DNA from 3 places in the Pseudomonas sp. SL4(2022) genome. Region 1 is predicted to be linked to each of the others. Evidence: riboswitches for the same ligand, from Rfam matches in the RefSeq annotation. Region 1 holds a riboswitch; each other region holds the start of a gene.

Evidence for each region. Region 1 has a riboswitch for cobalamin ahead of cobG (precorrin-3B synthase). Riboswitches for the same ligand answer to the same signal wherever they lie in the genome.
Region 2: linked by a shared signal. The riboswitch ahead of OU997_RS04515 (TonB-dependent receptor) and the one ahead of cobG (precorrin-3B synthase) in region 1 are both predicted to bind cobalamin.
Region 3: linked by a shared signal. The riboswitch ahead of OU997_RS12195 (energy-coupling factor ABC transporter permease) and the one ahead of cobG (precorrin-3B synthase) in region 1 are both predicted to bind cobalamin.

What each region holds. Positions count from the first base shown of each region.
Region 1 covers NZ_CP113060.1:1,753,479-1,761,571, reverse strand. The annotation lists gene OU997_RS08480 (cobalt-precorrin-6A reductase) at 102-818, opposite strand; gene cbiE (precorrin-6y C5,15-methyltransferase (decarboxylating) subunit CbiE) at 815-2,017, opposite strand; cobalamin riboswitch at 2,076-2,277, shown strand; gene cobG (precorrin-3B synthase) at 2,515-3,870, shown strand; gene OU997_RS08465 (precorrin-8X methylmutase) at 3,863-4,489, shown strand; gene OU997_RS08460 (precorrin-2 C(20)-methyltransferase) at 4,486-5,238, shown strand; gene cobJ (precorrin-3B C(17)-methyltransferase) at 5,373-7,034, shown strand; gene OU997_RS08450 (GNAT family N-acetyltransferase) at 7,325-7,951, shown strand.
Region 2 covers NZ_CP113060.1:972,662-980,754, forward strand. The annotation lists gene OU997_RS04505 (carboxyl transferase domain-containing protein) at 1-610, shown strand, start outside; gene dxs (1-deoxy-D-xylulose-5-phosphate synthase) at 741-2,636, shown strand; cobalamin riboswitch at 2,703-2,916, shown strand; gene OU997_RS04515 (TonB-dependent receptor) at 3,014-4,921, shown strand; gene OU997_RS04520 (cobalamin-binding protein) at 4,959-5,756, opposite strand; gene OU997_RS04525 (MFS transporter) at 5,756-6,172, opposite strand; gene ribA (GTP cyclohydrolase II) at 6,169-6,789, opposite strand; gene OU997_RS04535 (retropepsin-like aspartic protease family protein) at 6,907-7,554, opposite strand; gene OU997_RS04540 (substrate-binding periplasmic protein) at 7,571-8,093, opposite strand, start outside.
Region 3 covers NZ_CP113060.1:2,586,030-2,594,122, forward strand. The annotation lists gene OU997_RS12190 (acyl-CoA dehydrogenase family protein) at 1-1,630, shown strand, start outside; cobalamin riboswitch at 2,015-2,219, shown strand; gene OU997_RS12195 (energy-coupling factor ABC transporter permease) at 2,274-2,954, shown strand; gene amn (AMP nucleosidase) at 3,074-4,546, shown strand; gene OU997_RS12205 (LysR substrate-binding domain-containing protein) at 4,543-5,409, opposite strand; gene OU997_RS12210 (agmatine deiminase family protein) at 5,543-6,595, shown strand; gene aguB (N-carbamoylputrescine amidase) at 6,600-7,508, shown strand; gene OU997_RS12220 (extracellular solute-binding protein) at 7,511-8,093, shown strand, end outside.

The DNA.
Region 1 (8,093 bases):
GAAACCCACCGTGGCAGACTCAGCCGCTATTCGATGGGTGACGCGCTGCGCAGGACTCAGTCGCTGTCCGCCTGACCGTCGATTGGCAGCGCTAACCCATCCTACGACAGCGCCTCGGCCAGCGCTTCAAGGCTGACAAACTCGCGATCCACCGCTGGCAACTCGGGCCGACGCAGCAGCAATACCGGCAAACCCAACTCCCGCGCCACCTGCAGTTTCGGCTCGGTGGACTGGCTGCCGCTGTTCTTGCTGATCAGCACATCGGTGCCTAAACGAGCAAATAACGCACGCTCCTCATCCAGCGCAAACGGCCCGCGCGCGCCGATAATCTCCGCACGCGGCACGCCTTGCTGGGCCGTCAGGCAGCGCACGGTCCAGTGCTGATGCGGGGGAATCTCATGCAGGTGTTCCAGCGGCTCGCGACCGAGGGTAAACAGCGGGTGCTGAAAGCTTTGCAGCGCCGCAACCAGCCCGGCCCAGTCGTCCACTTCGCGCCAATCATCACCCTCGCCGGCCTGCCAGCCGGGGCGGCGCAGCGCCCAGCAGGCAATCCCGCTCAGCTCGGCGGCGCGGGCGGCATTGCCGCTGATCTGCGCGGCATAGGGGTGGGTCAGGTCGAGCAGCAGTTCGATGCCCCGCAGGCGGATAAACGCCGCCAATCCTTCCGCCCCGCCAAAGCCGCCAACACGCACCTGACAGGGCAAATCATCCGGCACCCGGCCCAGCCCGGCCAGGCTGTAGATGCTTTCAGGGTCAAGGCGGCGCGCCAGACGCAAGGCCTCGGTGGTGCCGCCAAGCAGGAGGATGCGCGGGCTCACGGCTTGCGCACCACCAGCAGGGTGATCGGCAAGGCGCTGCGCCAGGTGTCGAAGCCGCCCAGCGGCTGCGCCTGGGCCACGCTGATGCGCGTCAGCTCGCCGCCCACCTGCTCGCGCCAGGCCACCAGCGCCGCTTCGCTTTGCAGGGTCACGGCATTGGCCAGCAAACACCCACCCGGCTTGAGGCTGGCCCAGCACTGCTCGAGCACGCCAGGGATGGTCACCCCGCCACCAATAAAGATCGCATCCGGCGCGGCCAATCCGGCCAAGGCTTCGGGCGCGCGGCCGGCCACCAATTGCAAGCTGGGCACGCCGAGGGCATCGCGGTTGTGCTGGATATGCGCCTGACGACTGGCGTCAGCCTCGATGGCCAGCGCCCGGCAGCTGGGGTGCGCGCGCATCCACTCAATGCCGATGGAGCCGCAGCCGGCGCCGACATCCCAGAGCAGCTCACCAGGTTGCGGCGCCAGGCGCGCCAGGGTGATAGCGCGCACATCGCGTTTGGTCAGCTGGCCGTCGTGCTGATAAGCATCGTCCGGCAAACCTGGCGTGAGCGGCAGCAAACGCGCACAGGCGCCCGCCACACAGTCGATTGCCAGCAGATTGAGGTCAGCGACGTGCGGCGCGGTCCAATCACTGGCCAGGCCGTCGATGCGACGCTCCTGATCGCCGCCCAGATGCTCCAGCACGGTCAGCCGGCTGGGGCCAAAACCGCGTTCACGCAGCAACTCGGCCACCGCCGCCGGGCTCTCGCCGTCATTGCTCAACAGCAGCAGCCGCGCGCCGGGGAAAATCTGCGCCTGCAGCGCCGCCAACGGCCGCGCCACCAGCGACAGCACCGTCACGTCCTGCAGTGGCCAACCCAGGCGAGCAGCAGCCAGTGAGACGGATGAGGGCGCAGAGAACACCCGCAATTCATCCGCCGGCAGCTGCCGCGCCAGGCTCGCACCCACGCCATAGAACAGTGGGTCACCGCTGGCCAGCACGCACACCGGCATCCCGCGCCGCGCCATTACCGGCTCCAGGCTAAAGGGGCTGGGCCAGCGCTCGTGCTGCCCTGGCAGATCGCTGGGCAGCAGCGCCAGCTGGCGTGGGCTGCCGACAATCCACTGCGCCTCGCCCAGCGCCTGGCGCGCTGCCTCACCCAGCCCGGCGTAACCGTCTTCACCAATGCCCACCAGGGTTAACCAGGCCGTCATACCCACTCCTCTGCCCCCGCCCGACAAGCTAGGGTGTCAGCGCATCAAACAAAGCGGGCATAATACAGCCTTCGTCGGTGCCCACCGCCATGGTGCGAGGGGCCTAAGAGGGAATCCGGAACGATCCGCTGATCGTGACCGAGCTGCCCCCGCAACTGTAAACAGCGAGTCTGCCGCCACTGTGCCACTGGGAAACTGGGAAGGCCGCGCCAGATGATGACCTGTCAGCCAGGAGACCTGCCGACGACGCGAGTCGCGAGTGCCAACATCGGGCGGGGTGTACCGATGCCATGAAATCCCCTGTGGGCGGATTTCGCTGGTTCGGTCGCCGCGTCGTAGAACCTGTTTTCGATCTAGCGAGCTAGAGACCTACAAGGCAAAAACAGGCGAGGAAGCGGAATGTACGAGCTGTACATGAGCATTCCGAGCCTGGTTTTAACGCAGTAGGGCCGACGCGCAGCAGATCGTAGACAGGTTCGTTGTTGCTGGTGAACTTGTTGCGCGACCTTGCCACCACTGTCGAGATACCGGCCCCACGCCCCGATAAACCGGGATCGGCGTGCCCCGGCCTGCTGCGTATCGTTCCGGCGCTGGACGGCGGCATCTGCCGGGTCAAGCTGGCCGGCGGCGTACTCAGCAGCCAACAGGCACGCGCCATCGCCGAAGCCGCCGAGCGCTGCGCCAGCGGTGTGCTGGAGCTGACCAACCGCAGCAATCTGCAGATTCGTGGCGTATTGCCCGGCCAGCAAGCCGAGCTGATCGAGCGCCTGCTGGCTGCCGGCCTCGGCCCGAGCAATCCGGCCGCCGACGATGTGCGCAATCTGCTGCTCAGCCCTGCCGCCGGCATCGATCCGCAGGCCTTGCTCGACACCCGCCCGCTGGCCGCCGCGCTGCTTGAGCTGCTGCAAACCACCCCGGCGCTGCATGGGCTGTCGGCCAAGTTCGCTATTCAGCTGGACGGCGGCGAAGCCCTGGCCATGCTCAAACACCCCCACGATATCTGGCTAAGCGCCCTGCCCGGTAAGTCAGCTCGCTTGGCCTTTGGCCTGGCGGGTTGCCCAGGTGATCAGCCGCTGGGCGTGGTCAACGTTGAGCAAGCCGTGCCGTTGGTGGAACAGCTGCTCAGGCTGTTCCTCGATCTGGCTGGCAGCGAACACAGCCGGATGCGCCAGCTGCTCAGCGTGATTCCCGCCCACCAACTGCTGCAACAGCTGCAAACGCGCCTGCCCTTTACCGTTCAGGCGCCACCGACCGATTGGCAACACAAACCAGTCAGCCCACGCGCGCCGATGGGCATTTATCCACAGCAGCAAAACGCCCTTTGCATGGTTGCCGCCGCTTCACGTCTGGGCCGAATCGACGCCACACAACTCAAAGCCCTGGCCGATCTGGCCGAGCAATATGGCGATGCCAGCCTGCGCCTGACGCCCTGGCAGGGTCTGTTGCTGCCGAATATCCCCGAGCACTCGGCAGACAACCTGCTGCACACACTGGCCGAACTCGGCCTGCTGATCGATGCGCAGGAACCACTTAGCAATCTGATCGCCTGCACCGGCTCAGCCGCCTGCGCCAAGGGCCTGAGCGACAGCAAGGCCGATGCCCTGCGCCTGGCCGAACACCTGCGCGCCAGCACAGCGCGGCCGCAGGTGCATCTCAGTGCCTGCCCACGCTCCTGCGCCGCCGCGCACACCGCGCCCTTTACCTTGCTGGCCAGCAGCGCCGGGCATTACCAGCTTTATCAACGCACGCCTGAAGCGGCCGGTTTCGGTCAGCTGCTGGCCAGCGCCATGACTATTGACGAGGCCGGCGACTGGTTCGCCGCCCACTGCGCAACAGGAAACAGTGATGCTTGAGTACATCCGCGACGGCCAGGAAATCTACCGCCAGTCCTTCGCCACCATCCGCGCCGAGGCTGATCTCAGCGCTATTCCGGCCGATCTGGAAAAGCTCGCGGTGCGGGTTATCCACGCCTGCGGCATGGTCGATGTGGTGCAAGACCTGCGCTTCTCCCCCGGCGCTAGCGCTGCCGGCCGCGCCGCGCTGGCCAATGGGGCGGCGATTCTCTGCGATGCGCGGATGGTCGCCGAAGGCATCACCCGCTCACGCCTGTCTGCCGCCAATCCGGTGATCTGCACGCTGCATGAGGCCGATGTTCCGTCCCTCGCCCGCGAGCTGGGCAACACCCGCTCGGCAGCGGCACTTGAGCACTGGCGCGAGCACCTGGAAGGCAGCGTGGTGGTGATCGGCAATGCGCCCACCGCGCTGTTCTACCTGCTGGAAATGCTCGACGCCGGCGCACCGAAACCGGCGCTGATCATCGGCATGCCGGTGGGCTTTATCGGCGCGGCGGAATCCAAAGACGCCCTGGCTGCCGACAGCCGTGGCGTGCCCTATGTGACCGTGCGCGGCCGGCGCGGCGGTAGCGCCATGGCGGTGGCGGCGGTCAACGCCCTGGCCACGGAGGTGGAGTGATGACGGTACAAAAAGGCCGCCTGCTGGGGCTCGGCGTCGGCCCCGGCGACCCCGAGCTGATCACCCTCAAGGCCCTGCGCCTGCTGCAATCGGCGGCGGTGGTTGGCTACTTCGTGGCCAAGGCTAAAGCCAACAAAGGCCAGGGCGGCAATGCCTTCGGCATCATCGAGCAGCACCTGACAGACGCCCAGCAGCGCCTGCCGCTGGTCTACCCGGTGACTACGGAAAAACTCGCCGCGCCGCTCAGCTATGAAGATGTGATCAGCGACTTCTACGACACCTGCGCGGTGCAGATCGCCGCCCGACTCGACGCCGGCCAGGATGTGGCGGTGATCTGCGAAGGCGACCCGTTTTTCTACGGCTCCTACATGTACCTGCACGACCGTTTGGCCGGCCAGTACGACGTCGAAGTGGTGCCCGGCGTGTGCTCCATGCTCGGCTGCGCCTCGGTGCTCGGCACCCCGCTGGTGTACCGCAACCAATCGTTAAACGTGCTCTCCGGCGTGCTCCCCGAAGACGAACTCAAGCAGCGCCTGCACAGCGCCGAAGCCGCCGTGATCATGAAGCTCGGGCGCAATTTCGAGAAAGTCCGCCGTGTGCTGCAGGAGCTGGGCATCGACCAGCGCGCCCACTACGTCGAACGCGCGACCATGGGCAACCAGCGCATCGTGCCGCTGGACGAAGTGGAGCCGATGTCCTCGCCCTACTTCTCAATGATCGTCATCCCCGGCGAGAAATGGCGCGGTTAGCAAACTGCAAACAACCCGTGGGAGGGGCTTTAGCCGCGACATGCTGTGGCCATCGCGGCTAAAGCGGATCGCCCCCCGGCCACGCCCACAAAAGCGCCATCGCACAGCCCACTCACCGTAGCCTGGAACACCTTATGACCGCCGCTCCCGCCATCATCATCCTCGGCCCCTCTGCTCTGCCCTGCGCGCGGCGCATCCAGGCGCGGTATCCGCAGGCTGAGATCCACGGCCAGGGCAGCCGAGTGACAGACGTTGAGCGCACCTATGAGGATTTCGGCGATAACCTGCGTGCGCTCTACCGCACCGGCACGCCGCTGATCGTGCTGTGCGCCGCCGGCATCGTGATTCGCAGTTTGGCCGCTGTGCTCGGCGAGAAAGACCGCGAGCCGCCGGTGCTGGCCGTGGCCGAAGATGGCAGCGCCGTGGTGCCGCTGCTTGGCGGCTTGGGCGGGGTCAACCGCATGGCGCGTGAGTTGGCCGCGCACCTGCAGGTCAGCGCGGCGATCACCACCAGCGGCGAACTGCGTTTTGGCACCTGCCTGCTCGAGCCGCCCGCTGGCTATGTGTTGGCCGATCTTGAGCAAGGCAAAGGCTTTGTCAGCGACCTGCTCGGCGGCCAGGCCGTGCGTATCGAAGGTGACGCGCCCTGGCTGATCCAGGCCAAGCTGCCGGTGACTGACGACGCCGCACGGGTGATCCATATCAGCCCGCACAGTCGAGCGGCGAATGCCGATGAACTGCTGATCCACCCGCAGCAGGTCGCCGTATGGATCGACCGCGCCAGCGCCGACTTACTCAGCGAACTGCAACAGGCGCTACAAGCCAGCAACCTGGCCGCGCAAAGCCTGGCCTGTCTGCTGGCCGCACCAGAGTTGATGGCCAACGCCGGCCTGCACGCCGCCGCCGCACAGCTCAACTTGCCGCTGCGTTTTATCGACGACGCGCAGCAACTGCCGCCGCTGCACAGTCAGCACGCCAACCTGCGCCTGCTGCTGGCCGCAGCACCCATCGATGCCAGCCAACTCGGCCGCCCCCGTGGCCGCCTGACGGTGATCGGCCTCGGCCCCGGCGCCGCCGAATTTATGGTGCCCGCTGCGCGCCAGGCGCTGGATGAGGCGCAGGACCTGCTCGGCTACGAAACCTATATCAAGATGGCCGGCCCGCTGCGCCCGGAGCAGGTGCGCCATTGCACCGATAACCGCGAAGAAATGCAGCGCGCCCGCCATGCCTTTGCACTGGCCGCCAGCGGCCGGCGCGTGGTGATGGTGTCGTCCGGCGACCCCGGCGTCTTCGCCATGGCCGCCGCCGTGCTGGAAGCCCTGCATGAATCGACCGACGCCGAATGGCAGCGGGTCGACCTACAGGTGTTCCCCGGCGTTTCCGCTGCGCTGGCCACCGCCGCCAAAGCCGGCGCGCCGCTGGGCCACGACTTCTGCCTGATCTCCCTGTCGGACAACCTCAAGCCCTGGGCGATTATCGAAAAACGCCTGGCCCACGCCGCCGCCGCCGACCTGGTGATGGCCTTCTACAACCCCATCTCCAAAGCCCGCCCCTGGCAGCTCGGCAGCGCGCTGGATATCGTCCGCCAGCAGCGCACCCCGGAAACCTTGGTGGTACTGGGCCGCGACATCGGCCGCCCCGGCGAAACCCTGCGCACCCTCACCCTGGGCGAACTGACGCCAGAGATGGTTGATATGCGCACCCTGGTGATTATCGGTTCCAGCCAAACCTGCCGCTTCCCCCGTGCCGAGGGTGGGGAGTGGGTGTATACGCCGCGCAGCTACCCACAGACGTAACAAACGTAGGACGGGTTGAGCGTGCGATACCCATCAGGGTTTTTACGGTTCATAAATGATGGGCTTGCAGCAGCATGGGTATCGCTGCGCTCAACCCATCCTACGAGACTCAAGCGCTGGGCGGAAAACGCCCAGCAGCCGCCTGACAGCGGTAAATAAATCTGTGCCACTTTATTCCTTGTCCCACTTTGTTCGTCTCTGTACCACCCAACCCCCGCCTAGCTGTCCCTGTGCTCCTGTACCCTTTGCTGCGAGCATACTGGCACTGATCTAGTCCTATGAGTCGGACCATGAAGTACCTTCCTGACGAGTTTCCCGAATTCTGCCTGCCCCGCTGCACGCTGCGGCGGATTCAGCGCCGTGACGTCAATGCGATTTTCACTGGGCTATCCCACCCGCAGGTGATTGCCCACTACGGAGTGTCTTACGACAGCCTCGAAGCGACAGACGAGCAGATGCGTTGGTACGACGCGTTGCTGGAAGAGCGCCGGGGCATCTGGTGGGGCATCGCCTTGCCGGGGAGAGATGAGCTAGTGGGCGCCTGTGGCTTCAATGAAGGTTCCTACACCGACCGCTGCCTGGACATCGGCTACTGGCTGATGCCGGAGTACTGGGGGCGGGGGCTGATGCAAGACTGCCTGCCCACCATCCTGCGCTTTGCCTTGGGCACCCTCGACGTGCACCGCATCCACGCCGATGTCGAGCCAGAAAACCCCGCCAGCGGCCGCTTGCTGGAGCGGCTTGGCTTTGTACTTGAGGGAACTCTGCGGGATGTGGAGTACAAAAACGGACGTTTCCTCAGCCTGCACCAATACAGCCTGCTGGCCACCGATCCGGCGGCGCGCACGTTGCTGGCGGACGACACACCGACCCTGCGCCCGACCCGTGGAGAGGACGCACCAGCGCTCAGCAAGTAGCTTGGAGATCTGCTGGTGGGCAACGCTTTGCTTACCCATCAAGTGCCCGCCATTACCCCTTACGCAATAACTAGCTATCCATAATCCATCCATGCTGCTCACGCAGCTCCGCACGGCGGCTGCGGATAATCTCGGCGACCTC
Region 2 (8,093 bases), 780 kb from region 1:
CCAAGGTAAGCCGTTCGGCCTGCTGGCCAACAACCCCGCGCACCTCGGCGGCGCCATCGACGCAGTCGCCGGCGACAAGGCCGCACGTTTTATGCAGCTGTGCGATGCCTTCGATATCCCATTGCTGTCGCTGTGCGACACCCCCGGCTTTATGGTCGGCCCGGAGGCCGAGAAACAGGCCACGGTGCGCCATGTCTCGCGCATGTTTGTCGCCGCCGCCAGCCTGACCGTGCCGTTTTTCACCGTAGTGCTGCGCAAAGGCTACGGTCTCGGCGCTCAGGCCATGGCTGCCGGCAGCTTCCATTCGCCGCTGTTCACCATCGCCTGGCCCAGTGCCGAATTCGGTGCAATGGGCCTGGAAGGTGCGGTGCGCCTGGGGTTTGCCAAGGAACTGGCCGCCGTCGAAGAACCGGCGGCACGCCAACAGCTGTTCGACAAGCTGGTGGCCAAGGCCTACGAGAACGGCAAGGGCATCAATATGGCCAGTTTCCTGGAGATCGATGCAGTGATCGACCCTGTGGAAACCCGCGCCTGGCTACTGCGCGGCCTTAATGCCACAGCACAACCCGCTGCCCGCACAGGCAAGAAGCGCTCGGTCGATACCTGGTAGGTCGCTGTCGCGTCTGGATGCAGAGGTGGAATGCATCCAGGCTCAGGCGTGTTAGGCCGAACCATGTTTGGGCAGTTTCCGGCGCTTCGGGTAAACTGCCGCATCTTTTGCACCTATAACGATCTGCCTGATGCCGACGACCTTCCACGAGATTCCCCGTGAGCGCCCGCTGACGCCCCTTCTAGACCGCGCCAATACGCCGGACGAGCTACGCCGCCTGGGCGAAGCAGAGCTGGAAACCCTGGCCGACGAATTGCGCCAGTACCTGTTGTATACGGTCGGGCAGACGGGCGGGCATTTCGGCGCGGGCCTCGGCGTGATCGAGCTGACCGTGGCCCTGCATTACGTTTTCGACACCCCGGATGATCGCCTGGTGTGGGATGTGGGCCATCAGGCCTACCCGCACAAGATCCTTACCGGCCGCCGCGAGCAGATGGGCAGCCTACGGCAGAAGGACGGCATCGCCGCCTTCCCGCGCCGTTCGGAAAGCGAGTACGACACCTTTGGCGTCGGCCACTCCAGCACCAGCATCAGCGCCGCCCTGGGCATGGCCATCGCCGCCCGCCTGCAGAACAGCAAGCGCAAGGCCGTGGCGGTGATCGGTGACGGCGCCATGACCGCCGGCATGGCCTTCGAGGCGCTGAACCACGCCAGCGACGTGGGTGCCAACATGCTGGTGATCCTCAACGACAACGACATGTCGATTTCCAAGAACGTCGGCGGCCTGTCCAACTACCTGGCCAAGATCATCTCCAGCCGCACGTACTCGAACATGCGTGAGGGCAGCAAGAAAATCCTCTCGCACCTGCCGGGTGCCTGGGAAATCGCACGCAAGGTCGAAGAACACGCCAAAGGTATGCTGGTGCCCGGCACCCTGTTCGAAGAGCTGGGCTGGAACTATGTCGGCCCCATCGATGGCCACGACCTGCCCACGCTGCTCGCCACCCTGCGCAATATGCGCGACCTCGACGGCCCGCAGTTCCTCCATGTGGTGACCAAAAAGGGCAAGGGCTTCGCCCCGGCTGAGGCCGACCCGATTGGCTACCACGCGATCACCAAGCTGGAGCCGATCAACGCGCCGGCCGCCCCCAAGCAAGCCAGCGGCCCGAAATACTCCAGCGTGTTCGGCCAATGGCTGTGTGACATGGCGGCTGCAGACCCGCGCCTGCTTGGCATTACGCCAGCGATGAAGGAAGGCTCGGATCTGGTGGCGTTCAGTGAGCGTTATCCCGAGCGCTATTTCGACGTCGCCATCGCCGAACAGCATGCCGTGACCCTCGCCGCCGGCATGGCCTGCGACGGTGCCAAGCCGGTGGTGGCGATTTACTCGACCTTCCTGCAGCGCGCCTATGACCAGCTGATTCACGATGTGGCCGTGCAGCACCTCGACGTGCTGTTCGCCATCGACCGCGCCGGTCTGGTCGGCGAAGACGGCCCGACCCACGCCGGCAGCTTTGATATTTCCTACCTACGCTGCATCCCCGGCATGCTGGTGATGACACCGAGCGATGAAAACGAACTGCGCCGCATGCTCACCACCGGTCACCTGTTCAATGGCCCCGCCGCCGTGCGCTATCCGCGTGGCAGCGGTCCGAATGCCGCCATCGAGCCGGGCCTGGAACCGCTGGAAATCGGCAAGGGCATCGTTCGCCGCCACGGCAAGCAAACCGCCCTGTTGGTCTTTGGCGTACAACTGGCCGAAGCCCTCAAGGTCGGCGAAGTGCTGGATGCAACAGTGGTCGACATGCGCTTCGTTAAACCGCTGGATGAAGCGCTCGTGCGCCAGCTGGCCGCCAGCCACGAACTGCTGGTGACCCTCGAAGAGAACAGCGTAATGGGCGGCGCTGGCAGTGCCGTCAGCGAGTTCCTCGCCCACGCTGGCATCCTCAAACCGGTGCTGCACCTGGGGCTGCCGGACTACTACGTCGAACACGCCAAGCCAGCGCAGATGCTCGCCGAATGCGGGCTGGATGCCGCCGGCATCGAGGCCGCCATCCGCGCGCGCCTCGCCAGCCCTTGCGCATGAATACCGCTCATCCAGGGCTGAGCCAGGCTTGCTTGTAATTCATCCAACCGCGCATTAAGGTGCGCGGCGTTTTACTTCCGCCAAGGTGCGCCCTTCTACAGTGAAGCGGCGTTAAACGGGAAGCCGGTGCGTTCTGACGAACCATCCCGGCGCTGCCCCCGCAACGGTAATCGACCGCAGAGTCGTTCTGCACGTCACCTCAACGCCACTGGGTTATCCCGGGAAGGCGAGGCGGCGCACGTCGAGAGCCCGGAGACCGGCCTTGCTGGATGTGACTGGTGTTGCGGAGGGCATCACCGTCAAGCTCAGGCAGCGTTTGCGCGCCCGTTCTTGCCCCTGCCCTCCTCAAAAGTCGTTCGATCTTTTGAGGATTTCCTGTGAAATTATCTCGCCTTGCTCTGGCTGTCACACTGGCCCCAGGCCTGACCCTGGCCAACGAAGCCAACCCGCCCTATCAGGCCCAACCGCTGGTGATTACCCGCGCCACGCCCCTGCAAACCCAGGCACCGGCCAGCGTCAGGGTGATTGACCGCCAACAGATTGAGCAATCTGCCGCTCACTCGTTACTCGATGTGCTGCGTGCTGAGGCGGGGATACAAGTCCGCGACACCATTGGCGATGGCAGCCGAGCCACCTTCAGCCTGCGTGGCTTTGGCGAAAATGCGGTAAACAACACCCTGATTCTGGTGGATGGTCGCCGCCTTAACCAACCCAGCCAGGCAGGCGCTGACCTCAACAGCGTGCCACTGGGTAATATCGAACGCATCGAGATCATCCGCGGCGCCGGCACCGTACTGTATGGCGACCAGGCGGTGGGCGGCGTCATCAACATCGTTACCCGCACCCCAAGCCGCAACGAGGGCTATCTCGAAGCCAGTCGCGGCAGCCATGATCTGGAGGCCTTGCGCGGGCATATCTACCAGCAACTCGGCGGTGGATTTTCGACTTACCTGAGCGGCGAGTCGCGTACGGCCGACAACTACCGCGACCATAACAACGCCAGCTACAGCAACGCCTTCGCCCGTCTGCGCCATGACCATGACAGTGGCCATGCACTGTATGAGTACCAGACGGTCGACGATGAACTGCTGTACCCCAATGCCATGAGCAGGGCGCAGCGCCATGCAGACCGCAAGCAAAGCGACTCGACGGCCTGGAACGACAGCAAGACGCAGGTTCATCGTTTTGCCCTGGAACAGCAACTGGATGACACCTGGACGAGCAACCTCGACTACAGCCACAGCGATCAGGACAGCGTTGGCAGCTTTGCCGCTCCCAGCCGCTTTACCCAGGACACCCGCACGGAAAGCATCAGCCCCAGGTTGAGTGCACGCTACGGCAACAGCCTTGGCGCTGGAGAATGGCTACTTGGCCACGACCACATAAGCAGTGACGCCCAATCATCCTGGGGCACCGACTTCCAGCAGACCCAGCGCGACTGGTATAGCCAGTTAAGCCAGGGGCTTGGGCGCGGCGTAACGGTTACTGCCGGCTACCGCAGCAGCGAAGCGGACGACCATAACAAGGCGAGCCGCAAACAGCACAAGGATCGCGAAGACAGCACCAGCATCGGCCTGAACTGGCAAGCCAACCAAGAGACGCGCCTGTTTCTCAAGCGTGAGGACGTGCTGCGCTGGGCCAACGTGGACGACAATGCCTTTGTCCTGCCGGGGGTCGAGTTCCTCAAACCGCAAACCGGTGTGTCCTGGGAAAGCGGCGTCGAGTGGCAAGACGGCGTGCAGCGCTATCAAGCAACGCTGTATCGACTGGATTTGCAGGACGAACTGCTCTACGACGCACTGATTGCCAACCCCAACAGCTGGAATGGTCGCGGCGCCAATATCAATCTGGATAAAACCCGCCGTGACGGACTGCTACTGGAGGCAGAGCGCCAATTGAGCGAGCGCCTGAGCATCGGCGGCCAATACAGCTTTACCGATGCGGAATTTCGTGCAGGCTCCTTCCAGGGCAACAGCGTGCCATGGGTGGCCCGCAACACGGCCAGTGCGCACCTCAACTACCGGATCATTCAAGGGCTGCACACGTATCTGGAAGCCGTGTACACCGGGCGCCGCTATTACTCAGGGGACGATGCCAACAATCAGCAGCAGGCCGGCGGCTATACCCTGATCAATGCAGCGCTGAGCTACAACTACAGACAGTTCAGCAGCACATTGCGCCTGAATAACCTCACCGGCAAACGCTACGATGTCTTTGCCAGCAGCGCCAGCAGCTACCCGGCGGCCGAAGAGCAGGTCAAGCTCAGCCTGGGCTACCGCTTCTGAGTGACAGGCCCTGAGCGGGCAGGCTCAGGGCCATGGTTTAGCGGGCGCTCGCCAGGCGCTCGCACAGCGCTTCGATCGCGGCCAGCATCTGAAAGCTCGGCCGCTCCAGACCATCGTCCGGCACACGCCACAGTTGTTGACGCTCCACCGCTGCCAGTCCCGGCCATACTCGCCAGGCATCCAGTTGCGCCTGCACACTGGCCAGAATCACCTCCGGGTTGCGTTCAAGCACGGCCTCCACACTCACCTGCGGAGCAGGCAGACTCAGGTCCGCAAAAACATTGGTGGCACCACACACCGCCAGTGCGTCGCTGATGATCTGCTGGCCGCCGATGGTATACAGCGGGACATCCCAAACCTGATAGAACAGGCGTACCGGCCGCTCACGCCGGTAACGCTGGCTCAAACGCTGCAAGCCCTGGTTGAATTGCTGCTGCAGATGCCGGCCCCGCTCGACACGGTCGACCCGCGCGGCAATGTCAACAAACTGGTCAGCCAGCTCAGCCAGTTTGCGCGGTTCGACCACCAACACGGGCACACCGATGCGCTGCAACTGCTGACGCTGTGTCGCACTGATACTGTCGGGCCATAACAGCACCAGATCAGGTTGCACCTGCAACAGACTTTCCAACTCCAGCTGACCTAAGCGGCCGACAGAGGGCAGATGGCTTATAGCTGCCGGCCGCGCCCCACCATCGAGCACGCCGACCAAGCGATCTGCGGCCCCCAGCTCAAGAACAATTTCGGTCAGCGATGGCGCCAGGGTAACCACCCGTTGGGCGGCTGCCACCGGCCAGGTGAGTGACAGCAATACACAGAGCAGCAGGCCGCGCATCAGCCGAGTTGGCGAGGAATGCGATAGAGGTACAGCAGCACGATGCTGGACAGCGCCAGCAGAATCAGCGGGATTGCCTCAAGCCCGGCAAAGACCGCCAGCGCCGCGATCCAGGCCGGTAAGGCCGCACCCAGCAGGGCCAGACGCCGCACCCGCGTCAGCTCCAGCCAGGCATCGTGCTCAGCCGGACCGTCGAGGCTTTTTTCCGTGGCGATCAGCGCACGCTTATAGGCGCTGAACAACGGCAAGCTGACAAACATCGAGGCCAGACCGGCGATAAACAGCGGCATAGTCAACAAGCCTGTCTGTTGACCGGCCCCAAACAGCAGATTGAAGACAAACAGCGGGGCCAGGGTCACCGCCAGTTGCCGCCACCACTCCAGCGCCAGTCGCCGACGCACTTCGCCGCGCGTCACAGGCTTTCCTCAACCTCACCCTGATGCAAACTGCCAAGCATGTGCCCGAGTTTGCCGGCTTTGGTCGCCAGGTATTTTCTGTTGTGCGGGTTGTGATCAATCTGCAGTGGCACGCGGGTCGCCACGTTGATGCCCATATCGCCCAGCGCCTTGACCTTGCGCGGGTTATTGGTCATCAGCTTGAGCTGGCTGATGCCCAGATGATCAAGCATCGGCAAGCAGATGGCGTAATCACGCTGATCGGCACCAAAGCCCAGACGTTCATTCGCCTCGACGGTATCGGCACCGCCGTCCTGCAGCTCATAGGCACGAATTTTGTTCAGCAAGCCAATACCCCGGCCTTCCTGGCGCAGATAGAGCAGAACGCCCCGCCCTTCACTGGCGATGGCACGCAACGCGGCCTCGAGCTGAAATCCACAATCACAACGCAGACTGAACAGCGCATCACCGGTCAGGCATTCGGAATGCAAACGCCCCAATACAGGCGCACCATCAGCCACATCACCAAAGGTCAGGGCTACATGCTCCTTGCCCGTGGCCTCTTCAAGAAAGCCATGCATGGTAAATACGCCAAAGGGGGTAGGCAGCTGGGAGGCGGCGACAAACACGACGGACACCGGATGCTCCTAAAGATAAATGGCAGAAAGAATGTGGCCGGCATTGTAACAGCAGGCCCTGGCAGCCGCTCAGCCTGAATTTCTGATGATAAGAATCGAACACGCGACCGCGACTGGCTAGTACTTGGACTCCAGCACCAGCACATCCTGCTCAACCTTCCAGCCTACCCGACCGAGAAAGCTCATCCCCAGCAACGCTTCACTTGGTGAGCCACCCTCCAGCACCACGGCCTCAACCCCCAACACCTCCAGCTCGCCAACCTTGACCCGATCCAGGCTCACGCGCCAGCCACGCGCAGTACCGCTGGCAGTACTTACCTGCAGCGGTATGCCCACTGCGCGGTAGTCGATACCGAGACGACGCGCATGCTCATCGTTCAATGCCACGGAGGTGGCTCCGGTGTCGACCATAAACTGGATCGGGTGACTGTTGACCGAGCCGGCAACCCAGTAATGACCACCGACACCTTTGGCGACGCTGAGCTGCTTTTTGGTCGGTTCGGCAAAGCCTTCGCTGTATTCACGACTGAGACTGTAAGCGCGCTCGACCCCATCAACCCGCAACACGGCGCCGCGGCTGTCAGCGCTGACCACCAGCACACCACCGGGCCCAACCTGACCCACCTTGACCAGCTTGCGCTGACCATCGACGTTTAATACGGCAGCCCCCGGAAACAAGCCAACAACGCGCACCTGAGTGACCGCAACAGCCACGTTGACGGTCAACAGCGAGGCACTCAGAGCCAGGATTTTCAACGCATGCATGACGCATCTCGCACAGTTAGTTGAACGGATAGGGTTGTTGCCAACGCTGGAAAATCGGCCGCAAACTGCCGTTATTGATTAACACAGTCATCCGCTTATCAAACAGCTCAGCCAGCGCACGGCCGCGAGCGTTATCAGCGAACCCCAGATAAACCGGCAGCTTGGTCAGATGCGTGACGTAATAGCGGGCCGGCTCACGCGCAGTGCTCAGTACGTCATCGACCTCGGTTACAGCATCAATATAGAAATCAGCATGATGCTGATCCAACATGCCGAGAATCCCGCCGCGCCGTATGACTTCGCGGTACTCGCCAACCTTCGGCAGGTAGCGCTGATATTCATAACCACGCACCCAGATCAACCGGTACTGATCCAGCGTATCGAGGGTCGGCCGGGCCTGCGTACGCAGCCCAAGCGCCGATATTTGATCAGCGTCATAGTGCCAGCGCGGATAGAACACGCCTTGCTGAACCTCGTTGTGGTAGGACCCGGCCCAGGCATCGGCCTCGCCTCGCTGAACCAGTCCAATCGAACGGGTG
Region 3 (8,093 bases), 830 kb from region 1:
AACCCATGAAGTGTTCAACCAGGTGCCACCGTTGGATGGTGCCAACCTGTACCGCGTTGACCTGCCGCTGCAGGAGTGGAGCAAGCGCTTCGGCGGCGGTTGGGCCGAGCAGCGCCTGGATGTGTATGGCGCGCTGGCCGGTGGTGAGCTGATGGCCGCTGGTTTTCTCGCCAACGAGAACAAGCCGGTGTTCAAGAGTCACGACCGCTATGGTCACCGTGCGGACCTGGTGGAGTTTCACCCGGCCTATCACCAGCTGATGAGCGCCGCCATTGAACACGGCCTGCCGTCCATGCCCTGGACCGATCCGCGCGCTGGTGCCCAGGTGGCGCGCGCTGCCATGAGCTATCTGCACAGCCAGGCCGAAGCTGGCAGCGGCTGTCCGCTGACCATGACCTTCGCCAGCGTGCCGGCGCTCAAGCTGCAGGCCGATGTGGCCGAGAAGTGGTTGCCGAAAATCCTCGCCACGCAATACGACCCGCGCAACCTGCCGATCGAGCAGAAAACCGGTGCGACCATCGGCATGGCCATGACCGAGAAGCAGGGCGGCACCGATGTGCGCGCCAACACCACCCGTGCCTACCCGGTGGGTTTGGGTGGTCCCGGTCAAGCTTATGAACTGGTCGGCCACAAGTGGTTCTGCTCGGCGCCGATGTGCGATGCCTTCCTGACTTTGGCGTATACCGCCAAGGGTCTGACCTGCTTTCTGCTGCCGCGCCATCGCCCGGATGGCTCGCGCAACGAGTTCTATATCCAGCGCTTGAAAAATAAGCTGGGTAACTGGTCCAACGCCTCCAGTGAGGTGGAATTCCGCGGTGCCCTGGCCTGGATGGTCGGCGAAGAAGGCCGGGGTGTGCCGACCATTATCGAAATGGTCGCGCTGACCCGTTTCGACTGCATGATCGGCTCCAGCGCCCTGATGCGTCAGGCCCTGACCCAGGCCGCGCACCATTGTGCGCACCGCCAAGTCGGTGGCCGCGTGCTGAGCGAGCAGCCGCTGATGCAAAACGTCCTCGCCGACCTGGCCCTGGAAAGCGAAGCCGCGCTGGCGCTGACCCTGCGCATGGGCAAGGCGCTGGATAACCCGCATGACGAGCAGGAAGACAAGTTCGCCCGCCTGGTCACCGCCGTGGGCAAGTACTGGATCTGCAAGCGTGCGCCCGCCATGATCAACGAGGCTGCCGAATGCATGGGCGGCGCCGGGTATGTCGAGGACACCATCCTGCCGCGCCTGTACCGCGAAGCACCGGTCAACTCCACCTGGGAAGGTTCGGGTAACGTGCAGTGCCTGGACGTGCTGCGCGCGCTGTCTAAGGAACCGGGCGTACTCGACGCGCTGTTTGCCGAGTTGGGCAATGGCCATGGTGATGCCCGCCTCAACGCCCATATCGAAAAACTCCAGGTGGACTTCCGCGACACTGCCGACATCCAATACCGCGCCCGGCAACTGACCGAAGACGTGGCCCTGGCCCTGCAAGCCAAACTGCTGCTGGAAGCCGGCAATGCCGTGGTGAGCGATGCCTTTATCGCCAGCCGCCTGGGCGGTCAGGGTGGGCGGGTCTACGGCACTCTGCCGCGTGGGGTGAATGTCGAGGCGCTGGTGGCGCGCAGTACACCGCACCTGATCTGAGCACCGACTTGCGATCTGCTGCGTGCAGGTCCTCAGCGTTAAAAACAGACTCGGCGGCCGCGTGCGGCTAACGCGCGCCGAAGGGCGAGTGAAACGCGTAATGCTCGTGTACAAAAGTACACCCGTGTGCGAGCTCCGTCCGCTTGATTCGCTGCGCTCACCCTAAGGGCCAGCCGTTGGCTGTTACTTTGCTGCGCTGCGTTTCTTGTCTGTTTTGAGCCGCTGTTGGCTGTTGCTAACGTAACGCCTTGCAGGACTCTGGCCCACTAGATCGTAAGCCGGCTCTGAGGCGTTTGCTTTGCCGGTATGCGCGGACTGACTTCTTGAACGTTTCACCTTGAGCCCGGCCTCTGCGCCGGGCTCTGTCATTTCTCACGGCCGCCGGGTAAGGTGGCCGCCGATGGTTCCAGCTCGTGTGATGCGACTGGATGAAAAGGGAACAGGGTGAAGCGCACGTCGCCAATGCCCTGGCTGCCCCCGCAACTGTAAACGGCGAGCGACGCCCGGATGCCACTGACCGCAAGGTTGGGAAGGCGGGTGGAGTATCAAGCCGTGAGCCAGGAGACCTGCCATCGAAGCCGGGCGTTTATGCCCATTCCCTCAATCCGGATCATCGCGCGGTGGGCGCGGTACAGGAATCTCAATGCACATCGAACCAGAAGTCGTTACTGGCGCCAAAATCTTTCTTAGTTATGCCACCGCTGCAGGTGCCTTTGGCCTCTGTGCCAAGCTTGCGCTCGACAGCGTGCGCAACAATGGCGGCGCTGCCGCCCTGGCATTACGCAGCGTGCTGACCACTGCCCTGGTGTTCTGTTTCTTCGAAGTATTTCCGCACCACGCGGTCGGGGTTTCCGAGGTGCATCTGATCCTCGGTTCGACCCTGCTGCTGCTGTTCGGCGCAGGTGCCGCGGCGATGGGGCTGGCGTTCGGCCTGTTGCTGCAAGGGCTGCTGTTCGCTCAATTTGACTTGCCGCAGTACGGCATGAACGTTACGACGCTGCTGGTGCCGCTGTGGGCGATCAGCCTGCTGGCCAAGCGCATCATCGCGCCGGGTACCGCCTATGTGGACCTTTCCTACAAGCAGGCACTGGCGCTGTCGACGGCCTATCAGGGTGGCATTGTCGCCTGGGTCGGCTTCTGGGCGTTCTACGGGAATGGTTTCTCCGGCGAGAACCTGGCCGCCGTGGGCAGTTTCGGCCTGGCCTATATGAGCGTCATTCTGATCGAGCCACTGGTCGATCTGGGTGTGCTGGCTGCCGCCAAGGCGCTGTCCGCTTATAGCCGTGGGCCGCTGTTCAACGTGCGTCTGCATCAGGCTGCCTGAGGCTGACGCCAGACCCGGCGGCTGCCGCCGGGTGGGTGTCCACGGGTGATCTTGCGCTATCCCAAGCGCGGCGGATCAGGGCAAGATAGAGCCTGTCCGATCAGCCAGGAAGATGCCTTGTGAGCCTTTGTTCCGATGACTTCGTTGTCGCCACCACCGCCGAAGAGGCGGTGGACCGCCTCGCCGCGCTGCACCAGCAGGCCACCCGCGCGCTCAGTCAGGCGCTCAAGCGTTACCTGAAAGAGCGCAGCAAACCCGACTCTGCGCAGCAGTGTCAGTTCCGCTACCCCGAATTACGTCTGACCTACCTGTGTCAGGGCGAAGTGCCGACGACCGTGCGCGCCTATGCCAAGGTGCAAGTGCCGGGCACCTACAGCGTCACCGTGACCCATCCCGCGGCGTTCCGCAAATACCTGCTGGAGCAGCTGCGCCCCTTGATGAGCGACTTCACCGTGCGCGTGGAAGTCGGCATCAGCCAGCAGAACATTCCGTATCCGTACGTGGTCGAGCAGGGCGATGAGCTGGCCGGCTCCGGGGTCACCGCCGCCGAGCTGGCGCGCGTATTCCCCAGCACCGACCTGTCCGCCGCCACCGATGGCACCGCCGACGGCCTGTATGACTGGGAAAACACCGACCCGCTGCCGCTGGCGCTGTTCGATGCGGCGCGGGTGGATTTCTCCCTGCGCCGTCTGGTGCATTACACCGGCAGCGACTGGCGGCATGTGCAGCCGTGGATTTTGCTGACCAACTACCACCGTTACGTTGACCAGTTCATTCGCCATGGTCTGGATATGCTGGTGGGCGAATCGCGCTTCACGCGCATGGTGCTGCCGGGCAATGTGGTGATCGAGCGCGGCATGGCCGAAGGCGAGATGCAGGCCATCATCGAGAACGTCATCTGGCACCGTTATCAGATGCCGGCCTATCACCTGCAAACAGACGATGGCCACGGTATCACCCTGGTCAACATTGGCGTCGGCCCGTCCAACGCGAAGAACATCACCGACCATTTGGCCGTGCTGCGCCCGCATTGCTGGCTGATGATTGGCCACTGTGGTGGCCTGCGTCAGTCGCAGACCATCGGTGACTACGTGCTGGCTCACGCCTACATGCGCCGCGACGGCATCCTTGATCGCGTATTGCCGCCGCATATCCCGCTACCCGCGCTGGCCGAGGTGCAGCAGGCGTTGCAGGAAGCGGCCAAGCTGGTGACCGGTGAAGAGGGCGATGAGCTGAAGAAGCGCCTGCGTACCGGCACCGTGCTGACCTATGACGACCGCAACTGGGAGCTGCGCTGGGCCCAGGAGCGGCCGTTGATCAACCTCTCCCGTGCCGTGGCGGTGGACATGGAAAGCGGCACCATCGCCGCGCAAGGTTATCGCCTGCGGGTGCCCTACGGCACGCTGCTGTGCGTGTCGGACAAACCGCTGCACAGCGAGATCAAGCTGCCCGGTGCGGCCGGTGCCTTCTACGAGCGCGCGGTGACCCAGCACCTGCACATCGGCATCACCGCGCTGGAACTGATGCGCAGCCAGCTCAACTCGCTGCACTCACGCAAGCTGCGCAGCTTTGATGAGCCGCCGTTCCGCTAATCTGCGCTGTGGCTCAGAGCCTGCTGCAGCCAGATGCAGAAACTGCGAGTCAGTGGGTCGCTTTCGCTGTCGCGGTGCACCAGCCAGGCCCAGTTGGGGCCGCGCACCGTCTGTTCCACCAACGGTTGCAGCAGGCCGTTACGCCGTACCTGGTCAGCCAGCAACTGGCTGACCAGGGCGATGCCCAGGCCCTGGCTGGCGGCATCCAGCAGCAGGCCGGGGTCGGAGAAGTTCAGCCCGTGACTCTGCTGGCCCACGTCCATGCCACCTTGAACCGCCCAATGGCTCCAGTCCATTTCCCGTTCGCCATGCAAGGTGGTGCGTTCGCTGTGCGCCGTTGCCCATAAAGCCGGGTGGCAGGCCGGGTAGAGCCGATCTTCCAGCAGTACGCGAAAGCTGCATTCGGCTTGAGCGCTGAGGTCGTCGCGCACCGCGATGTCGATGGTTTGTGCGGCCATGTCCGGTACGTCATCGCTGGTGAACAGCCACAGGTCGATTTCCGGGTGCAGGCGATGGAATTCGCCCAGGCGCGGCACCAGCCAATGGCGAGCGAATGCAGGTGTGGTGTTGACCACCAGTTGATTGGGCTTGCGGTATTGCTCCAGGCGACGGATGCCCACGGCCAGTTGCTGCAGCAGCGATTGCGTGGTGCTGAGCAAGTCGTGCCCGGCATCCGTCAGGCTGACGCTGCGGCCACTGCGGAAGAACAGCGGCTGTTCGAGAAAGCTTTCCAAGCTGCGGATCTGCTGGCTGATAGCGGACTGGGTCAGGTGCAGCTCCTCGGCAGCCTTGTGGAAGCTGCCCAGACGTGCGGCGGCTTCGAAGCCGCGCAGGGCATTCAATGGTGGCCAGTGCTTGAGCATGATTGATAAGTCCTGCTAATCAGAAGTGTGCAAAATCTATCGTTTGTTGCCGCATTTTTACAGGCCTAGCATGGAAGTCATCTCCGCATTCGCGGTTTTAAGTGATAACAATGACTTAACTGAAGGCACTTGTATGCAGCATAACGCAGTCGCAGCAAACTCCTGGTTTATGCCCGCCGAATGGGTTCCGCATGCCGCCACTTGGATGGCCTTCCCGCACAATAAAGCGCTCTGGGAGTCGGGCTGGGGCGTGACGCTGGCCGAGGTGCAGGTTGATTTTGCCCGCGTGGCCAACGCCATTGCGCGCTTCGAACCGGTGAAAATGGTGGTCGACCCGTCCGCTGTGGCCCGTGCCCGCGAGCTGTGTGGTGCCAATATCGAGCTGGTCGAACTGGCCATCAATGACAGCTGGTGCCGTGACTCCGGCCCCAGCTTTGTCTGCCATCCGCAGTTGGGGCTGGCCGGTGTGAGCTGGCGCTTCAATGCCTGGGGTGGAAAATCCGCCCATGATCTGGACGAGAGCCTGGCCCGGCGCATCCTCAACGGCCTGGGTCTGGAGTGCTTCGGCACACCGCTGTCCAACGAGGGCGGGGCGATCCATGTGGACGGTGAGGGTACCCTGATTACCACCGAATCGGTGCTGCTCAACCCCAACCGCAATCCGGGCATGAGCAAGGCCGAGATGGAAGAGGTCTTCACCCGCCTGCTGGGCGTGAAGAAGACCATCTGGCTGCCGGGCGATCCGCAATACGTTACGGGCGACATGACCGACGGCCATGTGGATGGTGTGTGCGCCTTCGCCAAGCCGGGTGCGCTGCTGGTCGACGCCACCCATGACAAGGGTTCGGTCTATGCCGAGGTAGTACGTGAGAACCGTCGCGCCCTGGAGCTGGCTACCGATGCCCGTGGCCGTCAGTTCGAGCTGATCGACCTCTATGAGGCCACCGACGCCGTGGACACCGAGGCGGAAGTGTTCTGCGCTTCCTACACCAACTTCTACATCTGCAATGGCGCGATCATCATGCCGGCCTATGGTATTGCCGCCGATGATGAGGCAGCCGCTACCCTGCGCATGGCCTTCCCGGGCCGCGAAGTGGTGCCGGTGCAGATCAACCAGTTGGCTCATGGCGGCGGCGGGGTGCATTGCATCACCCAGCAGCAGCCGGCCTGGCCGTTGAAGGGGTGAGGTCATGAGTAAGCTGACCGTCGCCACCACCCAGTTCGCCTGCAGCTGGGACCTGAAACAGAACCTAGACCGTGCCGAGGAACTGGTGCGTGAAGCCGCTGCTAAAGGCGCGCAACTGATCCTGCTGCAGGAGCTGTTCGCCACCCCGTATTTCTGCATCGAGCAGGACCACAAGCACCTGGCGCTGGCCGAAGAGTACAAGAGCAGTCCGCTGCTCAAGCGCTTCGCCGCGCTGGCTGGTGAGTTGGGTGTGGTATTGCCGCTGTCCTGGTTCGAGAAGGCCGGCAATGCCTACTTCAATTCGCTGACCGTGGCCGATGCCGATGGCCGCCTGCTCGGGGTGTATCGCAAGACGCATATCCCCAATGCCATCGGCTATCAGGAGAAGGAATACTTCAGTCCAGGCGATACCGGCTTCCGTGTTTGGGACACCGCCTTCGGTCGCATCGGTGTGGGTATCTGCTGGGATCAGTGGTTCCCCGAGACAGCCCGCTGTCTGGCCCTGCAGGGGGCCGAAGTGTTGCTGTTCCCCACCGCCATCGGTTCCGAGCCGGGCGCTGCAGCGCTGGACTCGCGTGATCACTGGCAGCTGACCCAGCGTGGCCACGCGGCCGCCAACATCATGCCGGTGATTGCCGCCAACCGTGTCGGCCGTGAAGTGGCGACCACCGACCCGGCGTTGCAGATGAGCTTCTACGGCTCGTCCTTTATCACCGACCACAAGGGCAAGCTGCTGGCTGAAGCCGACCGCGACACCAGCGGTGTGCTGGTCCGTGAACTGGACTTGGCAGCCATGCGCGAAGAGCGCCTGACCTGGGGCGTCTACCGCGACCGCCGGCCGGAAATGTACGGGCCGCTGCTAGGTCTGGACGGCCAGAAAACGCATATCCACTGGCAAGCGCCGGGAGTCTGAGCATGAACGCATTGAACAAGCTGTTGGTTGGCTCGCTGAGCCTGGCGCTGGGTTGTGCTGTGCTCTCGGCCAAAGCCGAAGAGAAAACCCTGAAGCTGTATAACTGGGCCGATTATTTTGCCGAGGACACCCTGACCCGGTTCACCCAGGAAACCGGTATCAAGGTCATCTACGACGTCATGGACAGCAGTGAGACGCTGGAAGCCAAGATGATGTCGGGACGCAGCGGTTATGACCTGATTTTCCCCGGTGACACCGTGGCCGAACGGCTGATGCGTGCCGGTGCTCTTAAAAAGTTGGACAAGAGCAAGCTGGAGCATCTGGACGATATCGAGCCTGGCTTGCGTACTCTGCAGACCCAGTACCCGTATTCGCGACACGCCACGGTACCCTACACCTGGGGCTCGATCGGATTGACCTACAACACGCAAATGATTGAGCAGCGCATGCCCAATGCGCCGGTCAATAGTCTGGACATGTTGTTTAAGCCTGAACTGGCGGCCAAGTTCGCCGACTGTGGCATCTCAATGATTGACTCGCCCGATGAAGTGCTGGCCGTGGTGCTCAATTACCTGGGGCATGAAC